One region of the Maridesulfovibrio sp. genome, then DNA from elsewhere that is predicted to be linked to it. Evidence: riboswitches for the same ligand, from Rfam matches in the RefSeq annotation. Region 1 holds a riboswitch; each other region holds the start of a gene.
What was found. A riboswitch is a leader RNA that binds a small molecule or an ion and turns the genes downstream of it on or off. The one in region 1 is predicted to bind cobalamin.
Positions count from the first base shown of each region.

Region 2: linked by a shared signal. The riboswitch ahead of ACKU35_RS16255 (sirohydrochlorin cobaltochelatase) and the one ahead of metE (5-methyltetrahydropteroyltriglutamate--homocysteine S-methyltransferase) in region 1 are both predicted to bind cobalamin.
Region 3: linked by a shared signal. The riboswitch ahead of ACKU35_RS05025 (ribonucleoside triphosphate reductase) and the one ahead of metE (5-methyltetrahydropteroyltriglutamate--homocysteine S-methyltransferase) in region 1 are both predicted to bind cobalamin.

Region 1 covers NZ_OY780933.1:49,389-52,627, forward strand. The annotation lists gene metE (5-methyltetrahydropteroyltriglutamate--homocysteine S-methyltransferase) at 1-1,223, opposite strand, end outside; cobalamin riboswitch at 1,301-1,501, opposite strand; gene ACKU35_RS00285 (DUF4136 domain-containing protein) at 1,676-2,251, opposite strand; gene ACKU35_RS00290 (PilZ domain-containing protein) at 2,597-2,947, shown strand; gene ACKU35_RS00295 (glycosyltransferase) at 3,007-3,239, shown strand, end outside.
Region 2 covers NZ_OY780933.1:3,626,453-3,629,691, forward strand. The annotation lists gene ACKU35_RS16250 (iron ABC transporter permease) at 1-762, opposite strand, end outside; gene ACKU35_RS16255 (sirohydrochlorin cobaltochelatase) at 813-1,715, opposite strand; cobalamin riboswitch at 1,820-2,023, opposite strand; gene ACKU35_RS16260 (MATE family efflux transporter) at 2,049-3,239, opposite strand, start outside.
Region 3 covers NZ_OY780933.1:1,118,958-1,122,196, forward strand. The annotation lists gene ACKU35_RS05015 (sulfite exporter TauE/SafE family protein) at 1-434, shown strand, start outside; gene ACKU35_RS05020 (MarR family transcriptional regulator) at 449-859, shown strand; cobalamin riboswitch at 1,187-1,346, shown strand; gene ACKU35_RS05025 (ribonucleoside triphosphate reductase) at 1,574-3,239, shown strand, end outside.

The sequences.
Region 1 (3,239 bases):
CGAAAATCTTCAGGCTTAAGCGCGGACACTCTTTTGGCGAGTTCGGGATTGTTTACCCGGTGGCTGCTTTTACGTCCTTCAAGAATCATACGATTCTCAGCCAACTTTTCTTCGGCATCCAGCCCTGCCGCGGCATCAGCAACAACCCTGATTTCAGTACATTTTTGCCGGGCAAAAGCCATCCACGATTTTATCTCGGCATCCAATGCTGTCTCCAATTCAAGATCAAATGGAACGTGCAGTAGCGAGCAGGAAGGAGCAACCAGAACCCGATCTTCACCGAGCTCAACCACTGCGCTCTTTACATGGCTCACCGCTTTATCAAGGTCTGCCCGCCAGATATTTCTTCCGTCCACAACTCCGAGAGAAAGACTTAAATTATCGGCAAGTTTCTTCAGCAGCGGTTCAAGATCCTGTGCCCCTCGAACCAAATCAACATGAAGACCGTCCACAGGTAATACTGCCGCTGTTTCAAGATTCTCGCCCAATCCACCAAAATAAACGGCTACCATTATTTTAGTATTGGCAGCGGCCTCTTTAAAAGTGCGGTAGACAGGACTGAAAAGCCTGCGCACATCTTCCTGCAGGTCAAGAGCCAGTACAGGCTCATCAAACTGAATCCATTCACATTTATGGGAAAGATTCCTAATCAGTTCCACATATGCAGGGAGTAAATTTTCCAGTAGATCCAAACGGTCAAACTCTTTGTCAGCGCATTTACCGAGCAGCAGAAAAGTTAACGGCCCCGGAAGTACAGCCTTTACCTGATGTCCTAGCCGGACAGCCTCCTCCACCTGTAAAAGCAAAGAGTCATCTGCCAAGGAAAATTTCTGGTTCCGGCTAAACTCAGGGACAATATAATGATAGTTGGTATCGAACCACTTGGTCATCTCCATGGCTGCTACACCGTTCTCACCGGATTCACCACGAGCCATTCTAAAATAATCGTCAAGCGAAGCTCTACCGCCTGAGATATTATATCTCTCCGGGATAACACCAAACCTTACAGCATTATCAAGCATATGATCATAGTAAGAAAAATCACCGACTGGTACTAAATCCACTCCCGCTTTTTCCTGATTTTCCCAGTGCAAAGCACGCAACTTTCGAGCGGTTAGTGCAAGATCATCCTGTCCTGCCTCGCCCCTCCAGTAAGATTCCAATTTTTTCTTAAGTTCACGGTTACTTCCCATTCTGGGATAGCCTAAAGTGTGCGTCAGCATAATATTCTCCATGATTTCAGTGACCGCTTTAAGCGGCGGGATTTAAAACCCCTGTTATCCTAACCTGTTCGCGAGGCTAGGCCACTTCGTCCTGCAGGACGTCTTCTGGCTTCCGGTAGGTTTTGACGCACGGCAGCGGCCCTTCCCATTTATTAATAGTGGTCCGCAACCATTCAACTTATTTTAACCGGTTACAGCAGCGCGCCTGCGACGGATTTTCACCGTCTTCCGTTTCCTGCAGCGTTCATAAGTCAACTTCTATATATAAAAATATTGTTATATAGTGATAACTAGATGCCAGTCATCAGCCACGAAGTCAAGAGCAAATAGAATTCACAAGCAAAACTGAAGCCGCAAAATTATGGCCGCACAAAAAAAAGCTGTGAGGAAACCTCACAGCTTTTAAAACCATGCAGATAATCGCCGCTTAAGTCGCGGATCTAGTATGATACCTAGTCACAATCCTTAACATTAAGCTTTACACTGAATTTTCCGGTGGCTGCCGGGAATTTCATCAGAGCGCCTTTAACCAGACACCGCCCTACAATATCGAGCCCTTCACGGTCCTTGCTTGATGCAGTGCCACGCCAGAGAAAGGTTTTTATTCCCTCATTCTCGGGACTCATAAAATAAACCCGTACAGTATTATCAACTCTTGGAGCATCGGCATCTTTCACGATACCGATTTCAGAATTGGTTTTACTGATGTAGTCATACTCGTAGGCTTCCCTCTTGTAGGTGACTCCCCTTTCCATAAAAGCCTTGGAGCCGAAATTTACCACTACTACAAAATCGGGAGACGCAGGATCATAGCGAAACCCTTTGGCCTCAAGATCAGCCTTGGCTGTATTAAGCAGATCGGCTTCAAGATCTTGTCTCGACTTACTTTTCTGCTTAAAAGTAAAAGTTTTCAAATTACTGAGATCTGTTCCTTCAGCAGGTTTGTTCTCGACATCCATATTCACATATACGCAACCGGAAAGCATCATTCCGAGCAAAGCAAAAACAACAACTAACTTCCTCACCATAATCTCCCGACCTTATTGGTCACGCCCCTCCTGAAACGGAAAGCCGCATTAAACTCTTTATTACAATTCCCTGTAGCCTAACCATTTAACTTTTTTAGCGGCTTTAGCCAAGAATTAAAACAAAAACCACACACGGCGAATTTGCCTTGCTCAGCTCGAAAGAATAAACCATGCAAGCATGTCCGTAACCAATTTACTCATACACACAAAAATCAAGCAAATAACAATTTCAAGCAGACCATTTTAACAGGACAAAGACACTGCGAACATCAAAATGGTATAAAAAAAATAATTCACTTTATTTTTTTTGAATCATATTGTTTCATCTTGCGGGGGAGGTACATTATGAACAAATTATCAGATAGACGTAGACAGGCAAGATTAGATCTTGATTCCATAAACAGCTTTTTCCGGCAATGTGATGTTGCGGCAAGTTCATCAGACCAAGACATGGATATCACTATTCTGGATATTTCGCCGCAGGGGATGAAGTTCAGCCTTAACTGCGAAATGGATACCGACAGCATTAATCAGGATGATGAAATTTTCTTTCGTGGATGCATATTTAACGACAGTATCGGATTTCTGAGCAGTCAAAAAGCTGTGACAGTCTGGCAGAAGGATTCACTTTTCGGAGTTAAATTCACCCCTGCCCTCGACATCGATACCAACACCCTTGCCGATATGATGAAGTAGGCTTTTTGCCCCCCTTCCCCCTCTTCCAAATAATTTGATAAATTGGTATCTTTTCCGTTGTGAACAATAAAGATACCAAAATAATCGCTTGGGTCGGTAACATTTTCTTCCGTTCAGGTATGGACCGGCTGGGTTATAAGACCATCCACATCCCCATTCAGGGACAGCAGGTGTTCACCTGGGACGATATTGTGGAAAAAACCGGAACCGAACCCTTTGCTGTTGTTTACGCTGACCGATCAATCGCCCCGCCGCTGGCAGGCGTAGAAAATTTCCCTTGCCTGACTGTATT
Region 2 (3,239 bases), 650 kb from region 1:
GGCCATACGAACTCTGGAAACATCCATGCCCAGATGACGCGCCTGAGTCTCCCCCAGCGAAAGAATATCAAGCTCCCGGGAATAATAAACCAGCGGAATCATCCCCGCGACAAAATACGGCAGAAAAAGCTGAACATGACTCCATCCACGACCTTGAAAACTGCCCATAATCCAAAAGACTATGGAAGTTACGGAATCCTCATCAAGGGACTTGAGCAGTGAAATCAAAGCAGACAGAAAAGTAGCCACTACAATGCCGGCCAGAACCATGGTTTCACGACGCAATCTTCCGCCTATACGGCCCAGCATGAGCACCGCACCGAGAGCTGCCATCGCTCCGCCAAGGGCGGCAAGCGGCAGGAACATATTCCCGAACCTGCTCCAGAGCTGCGCACCTAGTATGGTGGAACCGGAAAAGATAGCCAGACTGGCTCCGAAAGCAGCGCCGCTACTCACTCCTAGAGTAAACGGATCGGCCAACGGGTTACGCAGAATTCCCTGATAAACAGTCCCGGCCACAGCAAGCGACATGCCCACCAGAAATGACAGGCAGACCCGGCTCAGCCGCAGATCTATGATGATAAAAGACAGAGCCTTTTCGACCTTCACGGCTCCGATTCCAAGGGCAGAGTTAAAAACCGCCAGAACCTGCGCAGGTTCGGCATTGTAAGCCCCGAAAAGACAGGCGGCAAAAATGGAAACAGGCACAAGCACAGCAAGGATTATTACAGCCTGTGTCCTCCTATTGCCTGAAAATTCCATAATTACCACCTGTTTTAATTAATAATTAACCGAGACAAAGGTCACCGGGTCTAATGATCACCAAGATGTTTGAAAGCAACTTTAAGGTGGTCAACCCAGATGTCCACAACCTGAGGGAATTCAGCGGACCCTTTCAATACGGGAACACATTTGTAGCCCTGCTTGGTCAGCTCTGATTTCCATGAATCATCTTCATCTCCGGCCATATCGTTACGGGCATGGTCACCGGCAACGGACATGTAAGGCATGAGGTAGACTTTTTTGGCTTTACTTTTCTTGAGCAGTTTTTTTACATCATCAAGGGTAGGAGTACCTTCAACCGTACCTACAAATATCATAGGATCAACTTTTGAGAAATAATCCTGAGAAGCGGGGTAGTAGATGTTCGCGGCATGCGGGGTGCCGTGTCCCATGAGCACTACAGCATCCTTGGCCTTACGATCCTTGGGAATATTGGCGATTATTGCTTTCACTGTGCGCTGCATGTCTTCATTGGAGTAAAGCAGGGGCTTACCTACAGTGACTTTGCTTATGCCTTTGGGCATTCCTTCAAAAGCTTTCACTGTTTCGGAAATTCCGCAGAACTCTTCACCGGGAATTGTATGCAGGGACTGCACGGCAACATGGGTGAAACCTTCTTCCATCATTTTGGTCATAGCCATAGCCGGGGAATCGATATTACGGCCTTCTTTTGCCAGAATCCCCCTGATAATAGCGGATGAATAGGCCCAACGGACAGGAACACCGGGAAAAGCCTTTTTAACAGCCTTGTCGATGGCGTCAAAAGAAGCATGGGCCTGCGGCATACTGGAACCGAAAGCAGCGAGCAGTATACCTTTTTTAACAGGTTTAGCTTCACCGTGACCGGCCAGAGCTAGTGAAGGAATCAGAAGAAAACAAACCAGAAGAAATGCGGGGATGAACTTGGATTTGTCCCCAAAACGGTACTGCATAGCAGTCTCCTTAAATTTGGGGGGCTTTGGGAATAGGAAAGCACGCAGGTACGTACATGCGCAACTGTTTCTGATAGATAAAAGCCCCGTTATCCGTCAGAATAAACATTGATTTGCACCTGGGCAGGTCTTCCGACTCGTCCCACTTTACCCGGCCTTCCCGAAAATAAATTCAGTGGCACGCATAACCGGACAAGGTCCGGTCTAACGGGGTTAAGCAACTCAGGACTCACGGCGGCGGGTCCGTCCCCGACTTTCACGGGGTTCCCTATTAAGCTCGCGAGAGCGCCTCAGGCAAGGGCTTGATATGATTGTTAACTCATATTGTCAATATCAGTTTAAAGCTAGCGGCCCATTCCCGATCCCCGGCCAGATACGGATCATGCCGAACAGAGCCCGTAAACTGGTCCACAATCCGGCCACTATCCAGATCCAGAAGAGCATATGCTGTGGTTGAAGCCAATCAACGACAACAAGAACACCGGAACTTATAAGAACAGCCGCGAGCATGGCGTTACGCAAATAGCGAAAATCACCGGTTCCGAGATGAATTCCGTCTGTGGCAAAGGAAAGCGAATTTATGGGCTGTAAAAAAGTGACCGCCAACCATGCGGGAGCAAAAACAGAGGCAGCTTCCTCCGGTACCAGCAGCCATTCAACGGGCTGCTTTCCAATATACATTATGATGGTCAGCAAAATCCCGGTACCGAAACTCCATTTGCAGACGAGTGCGGCAACCTTCCGAGCCGTTAAACGTTCCGCACGACCAACAAAATAGCCAACCAGTGATTGGCCGCTGATAGCGAACGCATCCAGAAAAAGAGCCAGAAAAACATAAAATTGGCGGATAGCCTGATGCGCTGCGCCGGATTCAGCTCCGGCCTTGGTCGCAAAGCGGGTACAAAGCAGCAGAAATAAACAGACGCACCCGGTACGCACAAACATATCTCCGCCGATAACAAACAGCCTGCGGGCATCCGCAATTCTGAACCCGGTATTGAAGCCATAATGTTTGCGAACTACCAACACCGCCCAGACTGCGCCTATCCACTGGCTGACAGCACTAGCCAGCGCTGCTCCTCCTACGCCCATCTCCGGGAAAGGTCCCGTACCGAAAACAAGACACCAGTCGAGCACAACATTGATGAGGTTCATGCCCACGGCAATCCAAAGCGGGGAACTCATATCCTGATATCCGCGCAAAGATCCGAAACAGGCCAGAACCACCAACACAGCCGGAGCGCCCAGCAGCCGATAGCGCATGTAATCTACAGCCAGATCCCGAACACTGTTTTCGCCGCCCATTAATGACGCTATATTGCTCAAAAAAGGATAAACGAAAAGAATCAGAGCAAAACCTACCGCAGCTGAAATACCCGCCGCCATCCAGCCGAGTGATGATGCCCGTTCTATATCGCCCTTGCCTAAAGCATGAGCGACTTCGGTCTGGGTACCGATTCCCAGAAAACCGAAAATCCAGAATACGGACGAGAAAACCATCGTTCCGATACCCAGTGAAGAAAG
Region 3 (3,239 bases), 1.1 Mb from region 1:
ATAGTCACGACCACGATCATGAGCACCATCCCCATCACGAGCACGAGCACGAGCACGAGCACGGCCACGACCATGAACATCACCACGACCACAGGCATAGTTGTTCATGTTCTCATAATTCAAAGAAATCGTTGCGCAGCATTACCTCGTGGGGGCTGTTTTCGATAGGGTTTGTGAACATGATTGTTCCTTGCCCCACGGTTGCTATCATGTATAAGTACGCACTTGATTCCGGCAGTATCATAAAAGGAACGGCGGTCTTCGCCAGTTACGCTGTGGGTACGGCTATTGTCCTTGCTGCTGTGATTTATGCTATTTACCGGGCGGCATCATTTGTTCGTACTCTGGAGCAGGGCTGGGTGGAACCGCTGGTCATGCGTACTGCGGGAGTCATGACTATCTGTTTTGCGATCTATAGCTATACAAACATATAAAAGACGAGGCTGATGTGCTCGACAAGCTTAACCATGCTGTTATCGAATTTTATGAGAAGCTCTCATCATGGGAACATGATGTTGTTCGGGAAAAGGGGCTGACTCTGCCCCAGATGCATACCCTTGAAGTGCTTGGTATCCATAAAGCTATGCGCATGAAGGAACTGGCCCAGCACATGGGCATTACTACCGGTACATTGACTGTGCTGGTGGATCGGCTGGAGGACAAAGATTTCGTCTTCCGCAAGCCCCATCAGACAGACCGCCGTTCTATTCTTGTTGAATTGACGGAAGAAGGGCAGAAAATGTTCATGGAACACGACAGACTGCATCTGCGGCTTACGGAAGAACTGACTTCAGAGTTTTCAGAAGAGGAAAAAGCTATTTTGCTCGGCTGTATAGATAAAATGAATGCCACTTTTTGATCATTGCTTTTTGTTTATCTTTACGAACATTTTATGAACATATGTGGAAAAGGTTTGTTCGTATGCTCATAATCAAAAACAAGCTGTTCTTGCAAAAGATCAAAAAAATATTTCGTTTTGAAAATTATGCCCGGTAATTTTTTTGCTACAGATTCAGATAATTTTATCTCTAAATCAGCATGTTAAATGGTTTTGAACATGCTGTGAACAATTGTGGAAAACTCGTGTTCCATAAGTTTTAAGGCAAGCCGGACAAGGGCTGACGGGTGATCCATTAAGAAAAAGTCTAGAGAGCCTTGACGATTGTTTCGAGTCTGGTAGACTGTTTTTGTCGTTATCACTTCAGGAGTTCATTTCCGCTTTCTGAGCATTATCGAAATGAATCTTACGGGAACCCGGTTTGAATCCGGGGCGGTTCTGCCGCTGTCAGGGAAGCCTTATGGGTGTACCCCGAGCCAGCACCCCGGCCTGAAGCATACCTGTCCATCGCGGCAGGTTGGTTCAAACTGACCGGAAGATTATTGCTTTTGATGATTCTCCGGTTTCAAAGTCCTGCGGGATGCGCCTACCGGGCCTCCTGCTCCTAAATGCCACACCACCATAAGACACGGTCCATCCGTGGGCTTGCAATCTGGGGAGGTTGCAGACTTTTCTGCGCTCTTTTTTCGGCGCAGGCGGTGATGTGTGCGGACAAAATTTTTATCAGGTAATTAAATGCCCAAACAAATTCTCAAACGTGACGGATGTCTCGAGTCCTGGTCTACAGAACGTATTTCTGAAGCTATTTTTAAAGCTCTCAAAGCCAGCGGAATTAAAGATCCCCTGCTGAGTAAACGTCTCGGCCGCAAGGTTGAGCAGAAACTGGCTGACGTTGATGTCCCTGAACAGGAAATGGTTCAGGATATGGTTCAGCTGGTACTCATGGAAAATCGTCTCTATTCTGTTGCCGAACGCTACATCATTTACCGTGAAAAGCGTCGCGAGCTGCGCCGTCAGGATGAAACATACCTCGATATCGCCGGTACCATTGAAAGTTATCTCGACCGGTCCGACTGGCGGGTGAACGAAAACTCCAACATGGGGCACTCCTTTCAGGGACTGATGCTGCACATGTCAGGAGCTGTTCAGGCCCGTTACTGCCTGGAAAAATATCCTGAAGAAATCAGGCTGGCCCACGAGCACGGCTATTTTCATATTCATGACCTTTCCTTCGGCCTTGCAGGATACTGCGCCGGCTGGTCACTGCGTGACCTGCTGCTGGACGGTTTCGGCCTCAAGGGCCGTTGTTCTTCCGGTCCTGCCAAGCATTTTGATTCCGTAACCGGTCAGATGGTTAACTTCCTCGGCACCCTGCAGAATGAATGGGCTGGTGCTCAGGCATTTAACAACGTCGATACCTATCTTGCGCCTTTCGTCCGTTATGACGGTCTGGATTACGATCGCGTAAAACAGATCGTGCAGAAGCTGATTTTCAACCTGAATACCACCTCCCGCTGGGGCGGTCAGAGTCCGTTTACCAACTTCACTTTTGATCTGGTTCCGCCCAAGCATATCGCCAGCGAACCGGTAATCATCGGCGGTGAATTTCAGGATTCTACATACGGTGAATATGAAGCAGAAATGGAAATGATCAACCGTGCCTTCGTCGAAATCATGCTTGAAGGTGATTCTGACGGCCGTATCTTCTCCTTTCCTATTCCTACATACAACGTCACCCCGGACTTTCCGTGGGAAAGCGAAGTGGGTGAACTTCTGCTGCAGATGACCGCCAAGTACGGCGCTCCTTACTTCCAGAACTTCATCAACTCCGACCTCAATCCTGAAGACGTGCGTTCCATGTGCTGCCGTCTCCAGATGGACCTGCGTGAGATTCGCAAGAAGACCGGCGGTCTTTTCGGAGCAGGTGACCTGACCGGTTCCATCGGTGTTGTTACCCTGAATCTGCCCAAGCTTGCATATCTCGCACAGGGTGAGGAAGATTTTCTTGATCTGATCTCCGAATATGCGACTCTGGCCAAGGATTCTCTGGAGTACAAACGTAAGCTTGTTTCCGCCAACTTTGAGAACGGCATGTTCCCGTTCTCTCAGCGTTACCTGAAGAACGGTTTCAAGGGACATTTCTCAACCATCGGTCTGATTGGTGGTAACGAAGCCTGCCACAATCTGCTTGGTAAAGGCATCGATACCCCTTCAGGATCACGCCTGATGCAGAGAGTTCTGCACCACCTGCGCGACCTGACCGTTGAGTTTCAGGAAGAAACCGAAAACCTCTTCAACCTTGAAGCCACTCCGGGTGAAGGTACCTGCTACCGTCTGGCAAAAATTGATAAGAATCTCTATGCCGATATCTATACTTCCGGCGACAAGACTCCTTATTACA